Regions from separate parts of the Jeotgalibacillus sp. JSM ZJ347 genome, predicted to be linked through region 2. Evidence: a T-box and tRNA genes for the amino acid it is inferred to sense, from the RefSeq annotation. Region 2 holds a T-box; the other regions hold tRNA genes.
What was found. A T-box is a leader RNA that pairs with one kind of tRNA and senses whether it is charged. The one in region 2 lies ahead of argS (arginine--tRNA ligase), so its partner is inferred to be a tRNA-Arg.
Positions count from the first base shown of each region.

Region 1: it has a tRNA-Arg gene. The T-box ahead of argS (arginine--tRNA ligase) is inferred to sense a tRNA for this amino acid. The anticodon was not compared.
Region 3: it has a tRNA-Arg gene. The T-box ahead of argS (arginine--tRNA ligase) is inferred to sense a tRNA for this amino acid. The anticodon was not compared.

Region 1 is NZ_JBISEN010000002.1:941,873-949,579, reverse strand. It holds gene gap (type I glyceraldehyde-3-phosphate dehydrogenase) at 1-706, opposite strand, end outside; gene ACH6CZ_RS10230 (sugar-binding transcriptional regulator) at 764-1,789, opposite strand; gene ACH6CZ_RS10225 (glutaredoxin family protein) at 1,968-2,207, opposite strand; partial or broken gene clpP (ATP-dependent Clp endopeptidase proteolytic subunit ClpP) at 2,338-2,943, opposite strand; tRNA gene ACH6CZ_RS10215 (tRNA-Arg) at 3,165-3,236, shown strand; gene ACH6CZ_RS10210 (HPr family phosphocarrier protein) at 3,505-3,762, opposite strand; gene whiA (DNA-binding protein WhiA) at 3,780-4,727, opposite strand; gene ACH6CZ_RS10200 (gluconeogenesis factor YvcK family protein) at 4,757-5,731, opposite strand; gene rapZ (RNase adapter RapZ) at 5,728-6,612, opposite strand; gene ACH6CZ_RS10190 (NUDIX hydrolase) at 6,627-7,085, opposite strand.
Region 2 is NZ_JBISEN010000002.1:177,770-185,476, reverse strand. It holds gene ACH6CZ_RS06805 (DIP1984 family protein) at 183-641, opposite strand; gene ACH6CZ_RS06800 (GNAT family N-acetyltransferase) at 782-1,594, shown strand; gene ACH6CZ_RS06795 (hypothetical protein) at 1,687-1,989, shown strand; gene ACH6CZ_RS06790 (hypothetical protein) at 1,973-2,434, opposite strand; gene ACH6CZ_RS06785 (HipA domain-containing protein) at 2,431-2,829, opposite strand; gene argS (arginine--tRNA ligase) at 2,940-4,628, opposite strand; T-box leader at 4,677-4,889, opposite strand; gene ACH6CZ_RS06775 (MBL fold metallo-hydrolase) at 5,033-5,752, shown strand; gene ACH6CZ_RS06770 (TetR/AcrR family transcriptional regulator) at 5,766-6,341, shown strand; gene rbsB (ribose ABC transporter substrate-binding protein RbsB) at 6,468-7,403, opposite strand; gene ACH6CZ_RS06760 (ABC transporter permease subunit) at 7,437-7,707, opposite strand, start outside.
Region 3 is NZ_JBISEN010000001.1:180,761-188,467, forward strand. It holds gene rph (ribonuclease PH) at 130-885, shown strand; gene ACH6CZ_RS00870 (XTP/dITP diphosphatase) at 882-1,466, shown strand; gene ACH6CZ_RS00875 (metallophosphoesterase) at 1,476-1,985, shown strand; tRNA gene ACH6CZ_RS00880 (tRNA-Arg) at 2,156-2,229, shown strand; gene ACH6CZ_RS00885 (tetratricopeptide repeat protein) at 2,362-3,309, shown strand; gene tig (trigger factor) at 3,453-4,742, shown strand; gene clpX (ATP-dependent protease ATP-binding subunit ClpX) at 4,972-6,243, shown strand; gene lon (endopeptidase La) at 6,420-7,707, shown strand, end outside.

The sequences.
Region 1 (7,707 bases), 760 kb from region 2:
GTACACGCATTGCCATACCGTTCAGCTTGCCTTCAAGTTCTGGAAGTACAAGAGATACTGCTTTTGCAGCTCCAGTTGAAGTTGGGATAATGTTTTCAGCAGCTGCACGCGCACGACGGTAGTCTTTGTGTGGCAGGTCAAGGATCTGCTGGTCATTTGTGTATGAGTGAACTGTTGTCATCATACCACGCTTGATTCCGAACTTGTCGTTAAGAACTTTTGCATATGGTGCAAGGCAGTTCGTTGTACAAGAAGCGTTAGAGATTACGTTGTGGCTAGCTGGGTCATACTTGTCTTCGTTAACACCCATAACCACTGTAAGGTCTTCACCGTTAGCTGGTGCAGAGATAATAACTTTCTTCGCTCCGCCTTCAAGGTGCTTAGCAGCAGCTTCACCTTTAGTGAAAATACCAGTTGATTCGATTACGATCTCAACGCCGAGGTCGCCCCATGGAAGGTTAGCTGGATCGCGCTCAGCAAGAACCTTTACTTTGTGTCCGTCAACAAGAAGGTTGTCGTCGCCATCTACTTCTACTTTCTGATCTAGCTTGCCGTGAACTGAGTCATACTGTAGAAGATGTGCAAGCATGTTTGCATCAGTAAGGTCGTTTACTGCTACAACCTCTACTTCCGGGTTGTTAAGTGCTGCACGGTATACGTTACGTCCGATACGTCCAAATCCGTTAATTCCAATTTTCACTGTCATGAATAATTCCTCCTTAGAATGTTTGGGGATGGTGCTTTTTTTATATTTCAAAAGGACTTAACCTTTCAAAAGCTCTCTCGCTGCTCCTTCGTCTGTAATCAGCGTCGAAGAAGTCTCTGGTGCGCCTTTAAAATAAGCGCGGATTGCCTGTGCCTTGGAGTGACCTCCGGCTACGGCAAATACATTAGGTACATTGCTCAGGTCTTTGAGCTGAAGCCCAACGGTTTTTACTTTATGGACTATATTGCCCTCCACATCAAAGTAATAACCAAACGCTTCACCGACAGCCTGTCCTGTAGAAATCGTCTGAAAATGTTCCTCAGTTGTGCTGCGGCGTTTTGCCATTGTAAATGCATCACCGATCCCATGAAGAACAAGATCTGCTGAAGTAATAAGAGACATCACTTCTTTGATCGCAGGTTCTTTCATAATCGATTCATACACTTCACGGCTGACCTGGTCCGGCACATATAATACTCTGTGCCTCGCACCGGATTTTTGTGCCATTGTCGAGCAGATTGTATTCGCCTGGTTCTGAACATCCTCACCAATACCGCCACGCGCCGGAACAAACAATGTTTCAGGTGTGGCAAAGTCAGGCGTCAGCATGCCCGCTACAGCAGACATCGTTGTACCACCGGTCACTGCAATCACTGTGTCAGTGCCGACATAAGGCTTCATACTCTGAATCGCTGCCCGTCCAAGTTCTTCTTTCACCCATGGCGAATCGTCACTGTCACCAGGTACAATTATAACCTCTTTGACTTTCAGCATCTCTTTTATCGAATGCTCCATTAAAGTTATACCCGATATCTCATTGATCATGCGTTCAAGTGGGATAAGGATTTCCATTCCATCTCTCGTCAGGCTCATACCTGAAGAATGAATGTGGAGAAGATCCTGAGCTTTTAACTGCTCAACCTCTTTCCTTAATACCCGCTCTGTCATACCGAGAGACTGTGCAAGACTTCTTCTGCCAACAGGCTGCAAAAACCTGACTGACCTCAAAACCTGGTACTTCAGTTGAATCTCATCAAGCAGGTCAGGCACCAGACGCTTTTGGATGTCAATTATGTTTGCCATATCAAAGCTCCTTTTCAGTGAAACATCACTTCAAGGCCCGGCAATTATCCTGACATCGAAGTGTTCCTGGTCATTTTTTGTCCCACATAGACATATTATGTCCCATCAGGCGCAAAAAAAAGATCCCTGCTACGCCTCTAATCATAGCAAGGTTCTTAGAACGTTTCAAGAAATAAAGTCAAGACTTTTTTTGAAAACGTTTACTTATTGTCACAAAGTCAATAGTGCCAGCCTGAATGATCTCTCCGTCCACTTCCACTACAGGGATCATCAAACCATACTTCTCCGTCCATTCATCAGACGTATCAATATCACGTTCTTCAATTTCAAAGCCGTGATCCTCCTGTGCGAGTTCGAGCATTAGTTTGCCTTCTTCACAGAGAGAGCAGTTTTTGCGGGTGTAGTAGTGTACGATCAATAAAATTACCTCCTCATCAATTTCAATGCGAGAAATAAAATTGAAGATTATAATCATCAATTTTTATCCCAGCCGATATGACAGCGTAAAAAACCGATCCCTCTAAAAGAGAGACCGGCTGATCTTAAAATTATTTTCCTTCTTCAGCAAGCTTATTACGATCCATAATCTGGTCAACAAGACCATATTCTTTCGCGCGTTCAGCTGTCATGAAGTTATCGCGGTCAGTATCTTTTGCGATTGTTTCGAAATCCTGACCAGTACGCTCAGCAAGAATTTTGTTCAGCTTTTCGCGTAGGAACAGGATGCGCTTTGCAGCGATATCGATTTCAGTTGCCTGACCTTGGGCACCGCCAAGTGGCTGGTGAATCATTACTTCAGCGTTAGGTAAAGCATAGCGGTGACCTTTTTCACCTGCAGCAAGAAGGAATGCACCCATTGATGCTGCCATACCGATACAGATCGTGTGCACTTTCGGCTTAATGAACTGCATCGTATCATAGATTGCCATACCCGCTGTGATGCTTCCGCCCGGGCTGTTGATGTATAGGTAAATATCTTTATCCGGATTATCAGCTTCTAAAAATAGCAGCTGAGATACGATTGAGTTCGCAACGTTATCGTCAATTGCGCTTCCCAGCATAACAATGCGGTCTTTCAGTAAACGTGAATAAATGTCATATGCACGCTCACCGCGGTTAGTCTGTTCAATAACTGTTGGAATTAAATTCATTGAAAAATCCTCCTTTAGCGATCTAGTGGTGGTGTTGCAACAATATGTACTGTTATCTTACAATGAAGGTCAAACAAGGTCAAACAAAATGACTTGATCTTTCTTCCTTTCATCATACCCATCTGAGCACCTGATTAACAAGTCTGAACCATCTTCTTTATATTAATATTCGGCTTGCATTCCGAAAACTCCTTTATTATAATAGAAAAGCATTGTTAAAACGTGCCCTCGTAGTTTAATGGATATGACGCAAGATTCCGGTTCTTGAGATAGGGGTTCGATTCCCTTCGAGGGCGTTTAATTAAAGGTTTAACATTTCGTAACCACGCTGTTTTTTAACGGCGTGGTTTTTTTATGCTGAAATACGGTTAGGTTGAAGCATTTTCTGTCCAGGTTGTAGCAATCCGCGTTTAGCTTGTAGCGATACACCCGGGAAGTTGTTGCAATCACCGGCCAGGTTGTAGCAATCCCATCAAAACTTGTACCAGTCCCCTCCCGGATCTTCCAGCAAAATACCCTCCAAACAAAAAAATCCCTCCCCGGCAAAACCGAAAAGGGACCTGATCAATTTTCTTCTTCCACATATGCCGCAAGCGTTTGCATTGCAGCTTCTTCATCAGCACCATCTGTGATTAAAGTAAAGCTTTCACCTGAGCTGAGTGCAAGGCTCATTAGGCCCATAATGCTTTTTGCGTTCACCTTTTTGTTTTCTTTTTCAATGTAAACGTCTGAAGAAAACTTTGTAGCTTCCTGAACAAACATGGATGCAGGTCGCGCCTGCAATCCACTTTTTAACCTGACTGTTACTTCCTTTTGCTGCATCTGATCTCCTCCTGTATTTAGTTTCCTACCATTTCACCTTTGCGTAATTTTTCAGCGATCTGATCGATTTTTCTTAAGCGGTGATTGATCCCGGACTTGCTGACAGCGCCGCCGGAGACCATTTCTCCCAGTTCCTTCAGCGTGACATCCTGATAAGCAACTCGGAGTTCAGCAATTTCTCTCAGCTTGTCTGGTAAAATACCGAGACCTGCTGTTCTTTCGATAAAGCGGATATTCTCAACTTGTCTGAGTGCCGCTCCGATCGTTTTATTGAGGTTTGCGGTCTCGCAGTTAACAAGACGGTTCACCGAGTTTCTCATATCTCTTACAATTCTCACATCTTCAAAGCGGAGCAATGCCTGGTGAGCACCGATCAGACTGAAAAATTCAGTGATTTTTTCAGCTTCTTTCAGGTAAGTAACAAAGCCCTTTTTACGCTCAATTGTCTTACCGTTCAGATCAAACTGATTCATCAGCTTTGCAAGTGAATCGTTATGCTCTTCATACAGTGTGAAAATTTCGAGGTGATAAGATGAAGTTTCAGGATTATTAACTGAACCGCCAGCTAAAAATGCACCTCTTAAATATGCACGCTGACAGCACTTTTTGCCGATCATTGCGGGACTGATATCATGGTTCAGACGGAAACCTTCACCCAGGATATTCAGATCTTCAAGGATATCTTTTGCCTGCTCAGCAATTCTGACGATATATACGTTGTTTTTCTTCAGTCTCATTTTTTTACGGACCAGGAGTTCAACCTGTACCGTGTAATTCTTTTTGATCAGTGTATAAATTCTGCGGGCAATTGCCGCATTTTCTGTCTGGATATTCACAATCAGAACTCTGTTTGAAAAAGACAGTGATCCGTTCATCCGGATCAGTGCAGACAATTCTGCTTTTGAGCAGCAATCATTTGCTTCTATCTGGGTGAGTTCTTTCTTCGTTTCTGACGCAAACGACATGTGTCTTTTCCGCCTCCCTCTTTCACTAACTACGCTAGCTGATCTTTCGTTTCAGCCATTAAGCGGACAACAATTTCTGCGACACGATCAGTATCATGACGGATAAGTCCTTCGCGATTAATAATTATTTTATCATAAACCACCTGAAGTCCGAGGGCTTTTAACCGATCGACATCAAATTTTACAGGTTCCGCCATTTCTTTATCATAAAGTGAGCGGATCTCTGCAGGGACATCCTCATTATTGACCAGTACGTAGTCCATAAATTTAGTTCCCATATGCTGATAGATCGCTTCTACATGCTGAGAAGCTGTATAATTCATCGTCTCCCCAGCCTGCGTCATCAGGTTACAAATGTATACCTTTGGCGCAGAACTCTTTAAAACTGCCTGTCCGATTTCTTTTACAAGCAGATTAGGCAGGATACTTGTATAAAGTGAGCCCGGCCCGATAATAATCATATCAGCTTCCTCAATCGCTTCTACAGCCTGAGGCAGTGCTTTCACATTTTTAGGTGATAAAAATACACGGTTAATTTTCTTACCGCTGAATGGAATTTTAGATTCACCTTTAATAATCGTGCCGTCTTCCATTTCTGCAGACAACACGATGCTCTGGTTGGCAGAAGGAAGCACGCGGCCTCTGACATTGAGCACTTTACTCATTTCCTCAACACCGTGTGCGAAGTCACCAGTGATTGAAGTCATTGCTGCTATAATTAAGTTCCCCAGCGAATGACCGCTTAATTCGTTTTTACTCGCAAATCTGTATTGGAACATCTCTTCGACCAGCGGCTCAACATCAGATAATGCAGCAATCACATTTCTAATATCCCCGGGTGGCGGAATTTTCAGGTCATCCCTGATTCTGCCCGAACTGCCCCCGTCGTCAGCCACTGTCACAATCGCTGTCAGATCAAGCGGGTGCTGCTTCAGCCCGCGGAGCAGAACAGACAGGCCTGTCCCGCCTCCGATCACGACAACCTTACCTTTTTGCTGGGTCATTTTTTCGGTGCACCCTGCTTTTTGTGAATATCACGGTGTGTAATCTGAGTGTGGTAGTCTTTCGCAAATGCCCGTGCAATCTCTTCAGTGAGTGCAACAGAACGGTGCTGACCGCCTGTACAACCAATCGCAATCACAAGCTGGCTTTTACCTTCACGTTTATAATGCGGCAACATGAACTGCAGCAGATCGATTGTCTTCTCAAGAAACTTCTTCGTCTCGTTCCACTTCATTACATACTCAGATACTTCTTCATCCAGGCCTGTCTGGGGTCTCATATGATCAATATAGTGTGGATTCGGCAGGAATCTCACATCAAACACAAGGTCAGCATCAATCGGGAGTCCGTGCTTGAAGCCAAAAGACATCACATTGACGGTAAATAAAGACTGCTTGTTCACTGAAAACTCATGCAGAATTTTCTCGCGCAGCTCTCTCGGTTTTAAGCTTGATGTATTATAAATCGTCTGTGCGCGTCCTTTGAGATCAGCTAACAGCAGGCGTTCCTGCTTGATCCCTTCCATCGGCAGACCTGCAGGTGCAAGCGGATGAGAACGTCTCGTTTCTTTATAGCGTCTTACAAGCGCCTGATCATCAGCCTCTAAAAATAGAATGCGCGGCTTTAGTCTTTCTTCATGATCAAACTGATCCAGCGCCTGAAAAAGAGAGTCGAAAAACTCCCTCCCTCTTAAATCCATTACGACTGCCACGCGGTTCATCTTGTCTCCTGACTCTTTCATCAGTTCCAGAAATTTCGGCAGCAGTGTCGGAGGCAGGTTATCTACACAGAAAAAACCCAGGTCTTCAAAGCTTTGAATCGCAACTGTTTTTCCTGCCCCCGACATTCCTGTAATAATGACTAATTCCATATCTGTTGACATGATGACACTCCCCCTCAGCTTGGATCCAGACGATAAGATAATAGCTCAAAATCTTTTGTATAAGTGAACGTACCATAGATAACGCCCTGACCATGGACCACATATTCAAGAATATGACGGTCACCTTCAGCCATATCAAGCGACTGAATCGCTTCAACCGGCTGCCACTGCAGAATGCCTTCAGGCGATTCATCCAGCATCAGACCATCACCTTCTGTCGCCAGAAACGTAAACATCATCCACTCGGAAATGACTTCATTTCCTTCTTTTATAATGAATGTGAAAATCCCTTTAATTTCAGGATTCTTCACATAAATACCGGTTTCTTCACGGTACTCTCGAATGCAGGCATCCCTGACAGATTCACCCGGCTCCATTTTACCGCCCGGTGCAACCCACCAGTCTCTTCTCGGTTTTTGAAGAAGCAGTGCCTGGTTATCTTTTATATATACACAATTCGTTATTCTCTGCACAATATCACCTGCTCATTTTTTGCTCATTCATTTTATTATACATGGTTTAAGAAGCTCTCACAATGAAGCCGTACTGACTCCTTCTTTATCTGTATGCAAATTTCCTTTTTGATATGTAAACAAAAAAAGGGCACGGACCTGTTTGGTGTCCGTGCCGGTAATATATACTTAAAGGGGGTCAATTACTTATGGTCTTACTATACCCATAAATTGTTGCATAGTGGTTACAGTTTGGTAACGATTAGATAAAGATTTGGTTATTGATATAAAGTTTTGCTTTTTATAGTTTGGCTGGTGATTTCCGCTTCAGGGGGACGCTTTCCGTGGCCGGGCGGTGAGCCAGCAGGCTTCGCCGTGCTTTGTCTCACCTGTCCCTTCCTGCCACAGGAGTCGCCCCCTTACGCTCCAATCACCTGCTGTGCAGAACGTTTGATGGACTTTATAAACACATAAGCTCTTTAAATGCCATTACTAACTGACCAACCAACAGTTGATGAATGAATGTTTACTGCCTTAAAAGACTTCAAAACTAATCGTATATTTTTGAATAACCAACAGAATTAGGGTGGGTCTAATTACACAATCTCAGGGACCACTTATAAAATCTCTAGGACCACCGCTG
Region 2 (7,707 bases):
AAATCAGCACCTGGTAGTGATTTGTATATTGTTATTGTCATCATGTACATTGTACTGGGCTTGAATTGTCACACAGGACTCGAACCATTAGGGCTGCCCCTGAACCCGTACCATTAAAATGAGCTTCCAATTTACCCATTGGTGGGTTGGTACTCGCCTTTTCAATCGTTACCTGCTACCATTTATTTCACACATTCAGTCAGCCAGTTCAGCTCCTGAATTTTCGTATCAAGCTTTCGATATTCCTGAGAAAGATCATCAACACGCTTCTGCGTTTCCTTCACATTGATGGTAGAAACCGATTTGATTTCTGAACGTGAATAACGGTCATGACGCACGGAAGCCTGCTCAGCAAGCTCACTGAAAATACGCCGTTCCTGTCCGATCAGCTCGCGTTCTGTCAGTGCATCAGCCAGTGATCGCTTGTCATCAAATGGTGTTTGTAAATTGGTCCGGTTGATGTCCTGGATGAGCGTTTTCAGCTGTTTCAGGATCTGTTCGAGCTCCTGCCGCAGTTCTTTCGGATCTTCATTCGGCTCCTCACCCTCCTGCACTCTTGCGTTCTGGATCAGACGGTGCCTTAATTGTTCAATTCTCTTTTGATAATCCGCACGGGTAATAAGTGCTTCTGCGAGTTTCATCGGAATCTCTCCTTCAGCATTGATTATGTATTCCCTTATTTTAGCATTATGTCATTTATAAGTACAAAAATCTTCCGGCAATTTTCAAAGTATAATAAAATGACCACGTAGAGTATTTTATAAAGAAAAGAAGTGATCACATGTCAGAGATACTGAAAGAAGTCACAGTACTGAAAACGATATGCGAGCAATTCGATGGGGTCCAGCTGAAGCTCAATGAAAATACGATTGAAAGCGGGCAGGGTGTAAAAATCTTTCTCCATACCGAAAGTGGGCAGCTAATCGGATTTCTCGGTGTATATGAACTTGGTGCGACTGCTGAAGTGTGCGGAATGGTTCATCCTGATTTCAGAAGACAGGGGATTTTCACAGCCCTTTTGACAAAAGCATTCAGGTTTATGAGCGAAGCAGGATATAAGACTGTTTTACTGAATACACCCGCTTCATCAGCTTCCGGACAGGCATTTATTCAAAAAACGGATGCTGTATACAAAATGACAGAATACCAGATGAAATGGGATCAAACAGTGATAGCTGTTCCATCTGAAAAACTCACTTTGCGTAAGGCGCAGCCAGCTGACCGGGCATTCCAGATCGACCTGGACGCAGACGGCTTTTCAATCCCGCGTGAAGAAGTCGAACAGTTCTTTGATGGAGAGTCTGCAAATGAATCAACCACTTCCTATATGATTGAATGGGAAGGACAGCCTGCAGGTAAGCTTAGAGTTCATGTCATGAATGATCAGTATTGGCTCTACGGTTTTGTTGTGTCTAATTCATTAAGAGGGAAAGGCATTGGCAAAAATGCGTTATTAAGCGTGCTGCATCTGCTTCAGGAAGACGGACGCGAGATCCACCTTGAAGTGGAAGCAGAAAATAAAGGCCCTTTGAAGCTTTACGAATCATGTGGATTTCAGGTTTATCATGCGCAGGATTATTACACATACAAATGATGGTTTCTCATCAAATTCTAATCTTATTCCCAGTTTAATCTTATAATAGAAGACTAATATACAGAGTGAGAGAGATTAAAAGGAGAGAAACGATGAGAAAATTAGTATTAGCGTTCATATTCAGTATACTATTCATTGCCGGTTGCAGCTCATCAGCAGGCGAAGGAGACTTAAATGATTTTCCAGAATATGAAAACCTGACGCAGTACATAAATATGGAACATGTTCAGGCGGAAGTTGCAGAGGACAATACCGGGGAACGTGTCATTCTGTTCAAAGATGACGGCGGTGAAGTTCGGTATAAAAGCATTTTTATAAAAGAAACGAACCGTCATAAAATCGTACAGACTGACGAACCGAATTTGTTTAATGATAAGATTAAGACGAATCCATAAAGGAAGGACAGAGCATTTTTGACTCTGTCTTTCCTGTATTAAGGTCAAAATATCTAAGCTGATTCCTTATGAAGAAGGTGATTAATGTATAAGGATCATTGGCTAATGCACCTCTGGTAGCCTTAAGTATATCCATACGATCTGCTTCGTTTGTCAAATTAAGGTCAGATAATAAATTCTCATATCCAATTCGCGACTGATCTGGAATCCGGCGATTAAATGCCTCAAATAAATGATCGGAAGTATAAACCTTATCTAAAGATGGAAATGCAGGGTGACCAGTATACCCGTTATCAATAGCAGCCTTTACATTTCTGGTGGAGTCACTATTGAAAGAATATTCAAATGTGTACACTTCACCATTAAACGATAGCGTCCCGATATGATAATACAAATCGTTTTTATGGTTTTTCCAGACTAATAATAAGGACTTAATTTTGTTCATTTCTCAGTCACCCCCTTCAATTCACTTAATAATTGTTGCCGTCTATATGATATAAATTCAAAGATAAACTTTTTCCTAACGTCTGATATCAACGGAAGGTTTGCACAATATCCTTTTAATTGTTCCATGTCAAAGTTCTCTAATTTTTTCGCAAAGCAGCCTGAGAACTCTGGATAACTGGTTTTCAACGCATGTAAAATCGTAGACACTTTAATTTTTGGAGATTGATTATTATCTAAACCAATTTTCAGCAGAGTATTTTTATATAAGTTGTGCATCAATTTTGGAGAATTCATAATTGATTTCAACCGCTCATCAGGAGAAACGATTTCAAATTTTTCTAATGTACTATTCTCACCGTAACCAATGATCGGCCAGCTTGATACATCTTTCATATGTCACGCATCCTCCTTTAAAATTCATAAGTACTACTTTAATTCCCTCTGATGAGAACATATATTCCCACCGAGAATAATTTTTAATAGTAATTAAAAGTGAATAAGCCTTACATCTCCTCAGGTGCCTCCAGCCCAAGTAAATACATACTCTCTTTCAAGACAACCTTTACAGCATGAACCAGCGACAGCTTCTCCTGTCTTCCTTCAACTGCATCCAGAATCCGCACATTGCCGTAATACTGGTTAAACGATTTTGCTAAATCCAGTATATATTTCGCTACCTGAGAAGGGTCATTCCCATCAAATGAACGCTTGACCGCCTCCGGAAAATCCATCAGACCCTTAACCACTCGCCATGCCTGATCATCTACAAAAGCCAATGCCTCAGTGTTTTCCTCATAGCCACCTTTTCTCAAAATAGAAGAAGCCCGCGCATGCGTGTATTGAACGTAAGGTCCTGTCTCTCCTTCAAATTTAAGCATTGCATTAAGTGAAAACTCCACGTCATTCAGGCGGTGATTTTTCAAATCGTGAAACATGACAGCGCCCGTTCCTACCTGGTATGCAACCCGCTCTTTGTCAGTCAGAGAAGGATTCTTATCTGCAATATTCTGACGCGCAAGGTCTACCGCTTCCTTCAGCACTTCCTCAAGCAGCACAACTTTCCCTTTTCGCGTAGACATCTTCTTTCCGTCTTTCAGCATCATGCCAAACGGAACATGCTTCAGACCCTGACTCCACTCATAATCCATTTTTCCAAGCACATCAAACAGCTGTTTGAAATGCAGCGTCTGCTCATTGCCGACGACATAGAGCGACCGGGATGACCCGTAAGCCTCGTGACGATAAATCGCTGCTGCCAGATCACGCGTCGCATAAAGCGTCGTACCATCCTTCTTTTTAATCAGACAAGGCGGCATTTCTTCTGCCGACTCCACAACCAGCGCACCATCCGACTCCTTCAAAAGCTGTTTCTCCTCAAGCAACTGCACAACTCGTTCCATTTTATTGTTATAAAAAGCCTCTCCCTGCGTTGAATCAAACGTCACGCCGAGTAGCTCATAAATACTGTTAAACTCCTTCAGTGACTCCTCTCTGAACCACTTCCAGAGTTCGCGTGCTTCCTGATCACCATCTTCCAGACGCTTAAACCAAAGGCGACCCTCATCAATCAGTGACGCGTCATGCTCCGCTTCATCATGAAACTTTACATAGAGCGTCAGAAGCTCTTTAATTGGATTTACACGGATTTTCTCTTCATTTCCCCAGAGCTTATAAGCCGCAATCAGCTTGCCAAACTGCGTTCCCCAGTCACCGAGATGATTAATCCGCACAACACCAAATCCATTCTTCTCACCAATCCGTGCAAGCGAATGACCGATCACCGTTGAGCGCAGGTGGCCCATTGAAAAGGGCTTTGCAATATTCGGTGAAGAGAAATCAATTGTAATGACTTCCCCGTTTCCATGATTTAGACTGCCGTATTGCTCTTTTCGCTGAATTACTTTTGCAACGACTGAAGCTGATACCTCCATTTGATTTAAAAACACATTCACATAGCCCCCGACTGCCTCAACTTTTTCAAAAAGAGGTGGACATTCAAGCTGTTCAGCCAGTTCGCCCGCAATCTGATTAGGCGACTTCCTGAAAATCTTCGCCAGTTCAAAACACGGAAATGCAAAATCACCCATCTCACTATATTTAGGCTTTTCTATCAGCTGACAGATCTTTTCCTGATCCAGCTGCTCCTTTAATTGTTTGTATAACGCTGCTGCAAATAACGATTGATAGTCCATCAACATTCCTCCTCAAAATAAAAAACGCCCGTCTCTTCTCCATACAGGAAAAGAGACGGGCGTCTGATTCGTCCGTGGTACCACTCTCATTGTTTTCACAACCACTCAAATTGATAACGGGGTTCTCCCCGGCAGCTCCTACTTCTGTTTCAGACCTACATCTCCAAAGTGCGCTTCACTCCCTGCTTCACAACCAGGCTCCCACCACCCCCGGTTCGCTTCATACCCACAGCAAGCTACTCTCTTTGTCATTGACGTTTGTTTTTACCTATTATAGACATAAACAGAAGAAAAACAATACCTGAATTGAAATAACTTCCACACCAATCAGAAACTTTAACTTGCGTTAACTAATGATATTAGTTAACATAGAACTAATACCATTAGTTAAAGGGGAGAAACAGATGAAACTAACCAGTAAGGGGTTTATTCACCAGCTAAGTTTTTACCCGAATCTGTTCCCGGTTAATTGTTATCTGATCGAAGAGTCTGATGAACTGACACTAATTGATACAGCATTACCAAACAGCAGCTCAACCATTTTAAAAGCAGCTGAGTCAATCGGAAAGCCAATCTCACAGATTGTGTTAACCCATGCTCACAGCGATCACATTGGTTCGCTGGATCGATTAAAGGAGAGCCTGCCTTATGCAAAAGTGTATATGTCTGAACAAGAAAGCAGACTGCTGGCAGGGGACCGTTCTTCAGTTGAAAATGAAACACAAAATCCGGTAAAAGGTGGCATTCCAAAGGCAGGGAAAATTCGTACACACCCTGATTTCCTTATAAAGGAAGGGGATAAAATCGGCTCACTCAGGGCAATTCAAACCCCAGGACACTCACCAGGGTCGACATCATTGATTGATGAACGGACTGGTGCAATCATTGCCGGTGACGCATTTCAAACCCGGGGAGGAATTGCTGTATCCGGTCATTTAAAGCCCTTATTTCCGTTTCCTGCACTAGCTACCTGGAGTAAAGAAAAGGCTTTAGCTAGTGCGGTTAAGATCCACAGTCTGAACCCATCCCTTCTAGCAGTTGGTCACGGACCTATGTTGATAGAACCTGCTGATGAGATTGACCGTGCGATCATTGCATTTGAAAAAACTTTGAGGAAATCGTAAACGGAGGACCTTTATGGCTCGGAAACCGGGAATTGAACTGCAGTCTATTATACAAACTTCCAGAGAAATTGTTGATGAAGAAGGCATACACGCTTTAACGTTGGCGACAGTTGCAAAAAAACTCAGTATTCGTACGCCATCTTTATATAATCACATAGAAAGCCTGACAGCACTGCGAAAAGCTTTAGCCGTTCATGGATTAGAAGCGTTACACCATCACCTCACCCATTCACTCGGTGATCAGTCAGGTGATAATGCTATTCACGCTTTCAGCCTGGCTTATATTCAATTTGTCAGAACACACCCTGGCTTATATGAGGCTACGCTTTGGGCGGGAGAAGGCCTTGTAAGTCCCGAAGCTGAAAAAGTCACTACCAGAATCGTAGACATGGCTGTTAAGTTGCTGAATGATTATCAACTGGAGGGTGAGGACGCTATTCATGCAGCGCGTGGTTTACGGAGTATCCTGCATGGATTCGCTTCTTTAGATCAACATCATGGGTTTGGTTTGCCGGTTGATCTGGATATCAGCATAAAACGTATGATAGACGTTTTTATAGCAGGAATTGATAAAGTGAAAAGTAAATAAGTCAGGTTAATTCTTCTGTATAAGTCCTGCCCCTATACACAGAAGAATCACTTTTAGAAAACACTAATCTCAGTCTTCAGTATCAAAAACCCCCTTACATCCAAACGAATGTAAGGGGTCAAATCTTTACTGTGTCACAAGCTCAAGCTCAACCGGTACAAATTCCTCTACCGTTTCACCATTAAGAACAGCCTGTGCTGTATCAATCGCGCTGATTCCGATTTCGTTCGGCTTCTGTGCAACTGTTGCTGCCATTGTTCCTTCTTCTACTGCAGCTACTGCATCATTTGTCGCATCAAAGCCGACAACCATCACATCAGACATGCCTGCTGCTTCAAGTGCTTCTACAGCACCAAGTGCCATTTCGTCATTGTGGGCAAATACTGCGTCAAATTCCGCACCGCTCTGAATAATATTTTCCATAACAGAAAGTCCTTCTGCACGGTCAAAGTTTGCTGTCTGGTTCGCAACAATTTCAATATCACTTTCACCAATTACTTCGTTGAAACCTTCTCCACGCTCACGTGCTGCTGAAGATCCTGAAATTCCTTCAAGCTCTACAACGTTACCTGATCCGCCAAGCTCTTCAATAATAAAGTTCCCTGCAAGACGTCCGCCTTCAACGTTATCAGAGGCGATGTGTGTCACAACTTCTCCGCCTTCAGCACTTCTGTCTACTGTAATGACCGGAATATCAGCATTGTTTGCTGATTCAATCGCTGTTGCTACTGCTGCAGAATCAGTCGGGTTCACAAGAATGATGTCTACTCCCTGCTGAATCAGGTCTTCGATATCACTCGCCTGTTTTGCCGGATCGTCCTGTGCATCTACCACTGTAATCTCCATACCAGCTTCTTCAGCCTGGGCTTCAGCACCTTCTGCCAATGTCACAAAGAACGGGTTGTTTAAAGTTGAAATCGAAAATCCGATTGTGCCTGCTCCTTCACTGCCACCTTCATCGCTTCCTGAACCTTCACTTTCAGAACCTGGAGAGTCCAGAGAACATGCAGCCAAAACCAGTGACATCATCAGCATCAACGTTAGAAATAATCTTTTCTTCATTTTCAAACACTCCTTTTAAAATAGTTTTTATAATTAAGCAGCTTTTTTCCGGTCCAGCAGTACCGCCAGCAGAATCACGCCGCCTTTTACAACTTGTTGGTAAAAAGAAGATACATTCATTAGATTGAGTCCGTTATTCAGGACACCAATGATCAAAGCACCGATTAACGTACCGACAATCCACCCGCGGCCTCCAGTCAGGCTAGTTCCGCCTAATACAACAGCAGCAATCGCATCCAGTTCATATGCAGTACCGGCTGTCGGCTGCGCTGAGTTCAGACGTGATGTGAGGATAATTCCTGCC
Region 3 (7,707 bases), on a different contig from region 2:
TAATCACGGCTTTTATCGTTAAAATTTAAATTTATAGTAAATAATCGTAGTATTTACGTAACTGAAGATGTGTGCAAAAAACATCAGCCGGCTTATTAGAAGTCAACACAAAAGATGGAGTGAATAAATGTGAGACCTGATGGAAGAGCTGTCTCAGATATGAGACAAATTACGATAGAAAAGAATTATCTGATGCACCCTGAAGGATCGGTGCTTGTTGCCTTTGGTGACACTAAAGTTATTTGCACCGCGAGTATTGAAGACAGAGTGCCGCCTTTTATGAGAGGTCAGGGGAAGGGCTGGATTACAGCTGAGTATGCGATGCTTCCAAGAGCGACCGGACAGCGGACAATCCGTGAATCCTCCAAAGGAAAAGTCAGTGGGCGTACAATGGAAATTCAGCGTTTGATCGGACGGGCGTTGCGTGCCGTTGTAGACCTTGATGCGCTTGGAGAAAAAACGGTATGGATTGACTGCGATGTCATTCAGGCAGACGGCGGGACAAGAACTGCTTCGATTTCAGGCGCTTTTGCTGCAATGGCGCTTGCAATAGAAAAACTGACTCTCGAAAAAGAACTTCCTTTATTTCCTGTAAAAGACTTTCTGGCTGCTGTGTCAGCAGGCATTAATTCAGACGGGGAACCGATCCTTGATTTGAACTATGCTGAAGATAGTACAGCAGATGTTGATATGAACATTGTGATGACGGGTAAGGGTGAATTTGTAGAGCTTCAGGGAACTGGGGAAGAAGCTGCATTCACGCATCAGGAACTGCTCGATATGCTGAGTATCGGACGAGCGGGAATTGAACGCATTATTGATGAACAAAAATCAATTCTCGGTCAAGAATTAACAGCTAAGATTGTGAGTGATGTAAAATCATGAAAAAGATCATTATCGCCACAAACAATAAAGGGAAAGCGAAGGATTTTGAGAAGCTGCTAAATCCGCTGGGCTATGAAGTCAAAACGCTTGCTGATTATCCTGCATTAGAGGAAGTTGAAGAAACGGGTGTTACATTTGCTGAGAATGCTGCTTTAAAAGCTGAAACAATTGCACGAAAGCTTGATGTCAGTGTGATTGCAGATGACAGTGGATTGATTGTCGATGCACTTGACGGTGAACCCGGCGTGTTTTCTGCACGATATGCGGGTGCTGAAAAAAATGATCAGAAGAATATTGAAAAAGTGTTATTAAAGTTAGATGGTGTCCCTGATGGCAAAAGAACTGCGCGTTTCCACTGCACACTTGCACTGGCTGAACCAGGGAAAGCAACCAGGTTGTTTACTGGCGAAGCGGAAGGGTATATAACTTCAAAACCAAGTGGTGAAAATGGCTTCGGCTATGACCCGATCTTTTATACAGAGGTATATCAAAAAACTTTTGCAGAGTTGACATCTGATGAAAAAAATCAAATCAGCCATCGTGCAAACGCGCTCAGAAAATTACAATCACAGTTTCAGTGAGGTGATCTGATGAAGTTGTTAATTGTAAGTGATAATCATGGTGATGCACATATTATTACTGAAGTAAGGAAACACTGGGAAGATAAAGTTGATTATATGTTACATGCCGGAGATTCAGAGCTTCCCTTTGACTCTGAGGCAATGAAACCATTTGTGAAAGTTAGAGGCAATTGTGACTTTGACTCTTCATATCCTGAGGATGAAGTCGTGGATTGCGGAGATATTAAGATATTTATCACTCACGGCCATCTGTATGGAATTAAATCATCATTAGACAGAGTCCGTTATAAAGCGGATGAAAATAACGCTGATGTTGTTATTTTCGGGCATTCTCATCAGTTGGGAGCGGAGATACTTGACCATAAGCTGTTTCTGAATCCAGGCAGCATCAGGCTCCCGCGTGATCGCAATGAACCGACATATGCAGTCGTCAATGTTGAAAATCTTCAGGTTGAAGTCGTGTTTTATACAAATCAGCATGATAAACTATTATCATGGACCGGTTCATTTAATGACTAAATGATAAAAGGTGTACCGTCCAGAGTGCATGCAAGCTGGACGGTACAGCGTATAAACCGGTATCTTTTAACCCGTTTAAAATACTTTAAAATAATATTTGAAAATGCATTGACTTTTATTGAATATATTTATATAATAATAATTGTCCTTAACAAGACGTACTACATAATGTCCCAGTAGCTCAGTTGGATAGAGCAACAGCCTTCTAAGCTGTCGGTCGGGCGTTCGAGTCGCTCCTGGGACGCTAACTGAAAGCCCGCCTGTTACAAATGTAACAGGCGGGCTTTTTTATTTTTGCATAGTGCTTTTCTTGGCATTTTGTAAAAGACAATGCTACACTCAATTCAAAAAGATTACGGAAGGTGGTTCATCATATATGGCTGAGCAGCAGGGCAGGCGTGTAATACCGTTCCCGGGATTAAAAGACCGGCTCGTAGAACGAGGATTGGACATGCTGCAAAATCAGGAGAATGTTGAAGCCATCAGCCTTTTGGAGCAGGCGCTTGAACTTGATGAACATGATGCGGCGGCAGGTACTTCACTTGCAGTTGCGTATTATGAAAATAATCAATGGTCAGAATCTGCAGACCTTTGCAGACAAATGCTCCGGGAAGGGTCAGGGGAATATGACGAATTAATTGAACTTTACGTTATGAACCTGATTCAGTTAAGGAAGTTCAATGAGATTTCATCATTCATACAACCTTTATTAGAAGAAAATGAATTACAACCTGAAAAAGCCGTGCGACTTCAGAATCTGATCGAGCTTAGTGAGCAGCAAAAGGAACAGAAAGAGGCTGAGGAAGAATCATTTCAATCCTTTCAGCTTCAAAGAGACCTTGAGCAGCAAATGATTCAGGCGGCAGCACTTGCAAAACAGAATATCAGACCGATGAAGGACGATATTATTGATGAAATTGAAAAAGATCAGACGCATCCATTTATCAAAACACTGCTTTTAAACATTCTTAGAGAGCAGGGGATTTTTGAAGAAACGGTCGTCTGCAAATGGAATAAAGAAATATCCGTCTGTCCGGCGGAATTGGTGGAGCCTTTTGATCAAGAGATGTATGTTGAGGCTGCTAAGTTTATCTCAAATGAGAGTGCACAGCCGCAATTAGCAGAAATTGCAGCAGAGCTCTTGCAAAAGCATGCCTTTTTACTTTATCCTTTCACATGGAGAACAGATTCTCCGGAGGTAATTTCTGATGCTTACCTGAGACTTGCTAATGAGTATCTGGGTGTTCAGAATTCATTTGAAGATTTTGAATATAATGAACTCCTGGCAGAAATCAGAAGGCTTGAAAAAGTGGAAATGGTCTAATGGTTTGCAGTTGAAAGACAAACCGCGTATGTTATAATGAAATGGTTGCATAATGGGATTCTTAATAGATAAATGAAAGAATCATTGATTTCATGTCGAACATGAAACCATTAACTTAATAGATGTTTTGGAGGGAATTATTTATGTCAGCAAAATGGGAAAAGCAAGAAGGTAATGAAGGCGTACTAACAGTAGAAGTAGACGCTGAAACAGTTAATAAAGGCCTTGACAGTGCCTTCAAAAAGGTTGTAAAGCAAATCAACGTACCTGGATTCCGTAAAGGTAAAATGCCTCGCCAGATGTTTGAAAAGCGTTTCGGAGTGGAATCACTTTATCAGGACGCTCTTGATGAAATCCTTCCTGAAGCTTACGCAAATGCAGTTGACGAAGCTGGTATCGTACCGGTTGATCGTCCTGAAATCGACGTAGAGCAAATGGAAAAAGGTAAAGAGCTTATCTTCACTGCAAAAGTTACTGTTAAGCCAGAAGTTAAACTTGGTGAATACAAAGGACTTGAAGTGGAAAAGCTTGATGCAGAAGTAACTGATGAAGATGTAGATGCAGAACTTAAGCAGCTGCAGGAACGCCAGGCAGAGCTTGTAGTAAAAGAAGACGGTAAAGTAGAAGACGGCGATACAGTCGTTCTTGACTTTGAAGGATTCGTTGATGGAGAAGCATTTGAAGGCGGACAAGCTGATAACTATTCTCTTGAAATCGGTTCAGGTTCTTTCATTCCAGGTTTTGAAGAGCAGTTAGTTGGTCTTTCAACAGGAGATGAAAAAGACGTTGAAGTTAATTTCCCTGAAGAATACCACGCTGAAGAGCTTGCTGGTAAGCCGGCAACATTCAAAGTGAAAGTTCATGAAATCAAAGCAAAAGAACTTCCTGAACTTGACGATGAATTTGCTAAAGATGCAGATGAAGAAGTGGAAACACTTGCTGAGCTGAAGGAAAAGACGAAGAACCGTCTGACTGAAGAGAAGAAAAATGCTGCTGAAATGGCACTTCGCGATTCAGTAGTTGAAAAAGCTTCTGAGAACGCTGAAATCGACATCCCAGAATCAATGGTTAACACTGAAGTTGACCGCATGATGCAGGAATTCGAACAGCGCCTTAGCGCTCAGGGTATGAACCTTGACCTTTACTTCCAGTTTAGTGGTCAGGATGAAGATGCTCTTCGCGGACAAATGCAGGAAGACGCAGCAAAGCGTGTGCGTACGAACCTTGTACTTGAAGCAATTGCTGAAGCTGAAAACATCTCTGTTACCGAAGAAGACGTTGAGTCTGAACTTAGCAGCATGACTGAGCAGTTCAATATGTCCGTTGATCAGATCAAAGCTGCACTTGGCGGATCTACTGAAATCCTTGAAAATGACCTGCGTGTACAAAAAGCAATCGATTTTCTTGTGGAAAACAGCAAGACTGTTGCATAATAATAAGTAAGAATGGAGCAAGGCGCGATTAGATCGTGCCTTGTTTTATACCATAAGCAAGTATTAGCGGCTACTGACCGCAAAGTTATTACATACATACAGGTTTATTAGCAAAACATATCGGGAAATTCGAGTTAGTTCCGTCAAAAGGATCAATGTGATACAATTTTTTTTACAGAGTTAAAGAAGTGCTCTATTAAAGAGCAAGACTGATAAAGGGGTGAAAGTAATGTTTAAATTTAACGATGAAAAAGGACAACTGAAATGTTCTTTTTGCGGAAAAACCCAGGAGCAGGTACGTAAACTTGTTGCCGGACCGGGTGTATATATTTGTGATGAATGTATAGAGCTTTGTACTGAGATTGTGGAAGAGGAACTTGGTACAGAAGAAGAAGTGGAATTTAAAGATGTACCGAAACCGAAAGAAATCCTTTCAATTCTCGGTGATTATGTAATTGGCCAGGAACGTGCGAAGAAGTCCCTTTCTGTAGCCGTTTATAACCATTACAAACGAATTAAATCAAACAGTAAAGTGGATGATGTTGAGCTTGCAAAAAGTAACATCTGTCTGATTGGACCAACCGGTTCAGGTAAGACACTTCTTGCCCAGACGCTTGCAAGAATTCTGAATGTACCATTTGCAATTGCGGATGCTACATCACTGACAGAAGCCGGTTATGTGGGTGAAGATGTTGAAAACATTCTTCTGAAGCTGATTCAGGCTGCTGATTATGATGTAGAGCGTGCTGAAAAAGGCATTATTTACATTGACGAAATTGATAAAGTAGCCCGCAAGTCTGAAAACCCATCTATTACACGTGATGTTTCAGGTGAAGGTGTTCAGCAGGCGCTACTGAAAATTCTTGAAGGAACAACTGCAAGTGTTCCTCCACAAGGCGGAAGAAAGCACCCGCATCAGGAATTTATCCAAATCGACACGACGAATATTCTCTTCATTGTCGGCGGTGCGTTTGATGGAGTAGACCAGATCATTAAGCGCCGTCTTGGTCAAAAAGTGATCGGCTTTGGTTCAGGTGAATCAAAAGGTGACCTGACAGAACGCGAATTGCTTGCTAAGCTGGTTCCGGAAGATCTGCTGAAATTCGGTTTGATTCCTGAATTTATTGGTCGTCTTCCAGTTACTGCGACACTTGAAACATTAGATGAAGAAGCATTAATCTCTATTTTAACGCAGCCGAAAAATGCGCTCGTAAAACAATATCAGAAAATGCTTGAGCTTGATGATGTGGAACTTGAATTTGAAGAAGAAGCTTTACGTGAGATTTCAAGAAAAGCAATTGAACGTAAAACCGGTGCTCGCGGACTGCGATCAATCATTGAAAACCTGATGCTTGATGTTATGTTTGATCTTCCTTCAAGAGAAGAGATCAAGAAATGTATTATCACACCAGGTGCGGTTGAGCAGACTGAGCGTCCAATTCTTCTCAGAGAAGATGGATCTGAAATTAATCTGGATGATGAAGAAAAAACATCTGCTTAAAGTCTAAGACAAAAGCTGGCTCATCATATCGAGTCAGCTTTTTTCTTCTCTTAATCAACGGCTCGTCTCATTAGGTCACGGTTATCAAAATTTTTGGATCTTTTACGGGCTGAATGGGTAAAGTATTACTGAGTTCAAAGCAAAGAAATACATGAAATAACATGGAGGTGCTACATATGGCGGAACACAAATCACAGACCCTACCATTGCTGCCATTGCGTGGATTGTTAGTCTATCCAACAATGGTGCTGCATATAGATGTCGGTCGTGAGCGGTCAATTCAGGCACTGGAACAGGCCATGATGGATGACCATATGATTTTCCTTTCTACACAGAAAGATATGGCGATCGATCAGCCGGAGCAGGATGATCTGGCTGAAATGGGAACATTAACAAAAGTAAAGCAAATGCTGAAATTACCTAACGGGACAATCAGAGTACTGGTTGAAGGAATCGAACGTGGTAAAATTACATCGTTCGAAGAAAATGATCCGTTTTTCACGGTAACTGTGGAATCCTATCCTGACGATCCTGAAAAGTCTCCGGAATTTGAGGCGTTGATGCGCACGCTTACTGATTACTTTGAGCAATATATTGCACTTTCTAAGAAAGTTTCTAAAGAAACGCTGAATACCGTATTGGATATTGAGGAGCCGGGACGTCTCGCAGATATAATTGCATCCCACTTACCGCTCAAGTTAAAAATGAAGCAGGAAGTTCTTGATACAACTGATATTAAAAAGCGGATTACAAAGCTGATTGAAACGATTAATAATGAGAAAGAAGTATTGAGTCTCGAGAAAAAAATCGGTCAGCGTGTTAAAAAGTCGATGGAAAGAACACAAAAAGAATATTATCTCCGTGAACAGATGAAAGCGATTCAAAAAGAACTTGGTGATAAAGATGGCAAAACCGGTGAAATTTCGGATCTTGCTAAAAGAATTAGACAGGCCGCGATGCCGGAATCGATAGAAAAGATTGCACGTAAAGAGCTGGATCGTTATGAAAAAGTTCCTGCAACATCTGCTGAAAGCTCTGTGATCCGTAATTATATTGAATGGCTGATTACGGTTCCATGGTCTCAGTCAACAAAAGACGACCTGAATATCAAGAAGGCTGAAAAAATTCTTGATCGAGACCACTACGGGCTTGAAAAAGTGAAAGAACGCGTACTTGAATATCTTGCTGTACAGCAGCTGACAAAGTCTTTAAAAGGTCCTATTCTCTGCCTTGCGGGCCCTCCTGGAGTAGGTAAAACGAGTCTTGCGCGCTCGATTGCTGAATCAGTTGGCCGCAAATTTGTCCGAGCATCACTTGGTGGTGTAAGAGACGAATCAGAAATACGCGGTCACAGAAGAACCTACGTCGGTGCAATGCCCGGCCGTATTATCCAGGGAATGAAAAAAGCAGGGACGGTTAATCCTGTATTCCTCCTTGATGAGATTGATAAAATGTCAAATGATT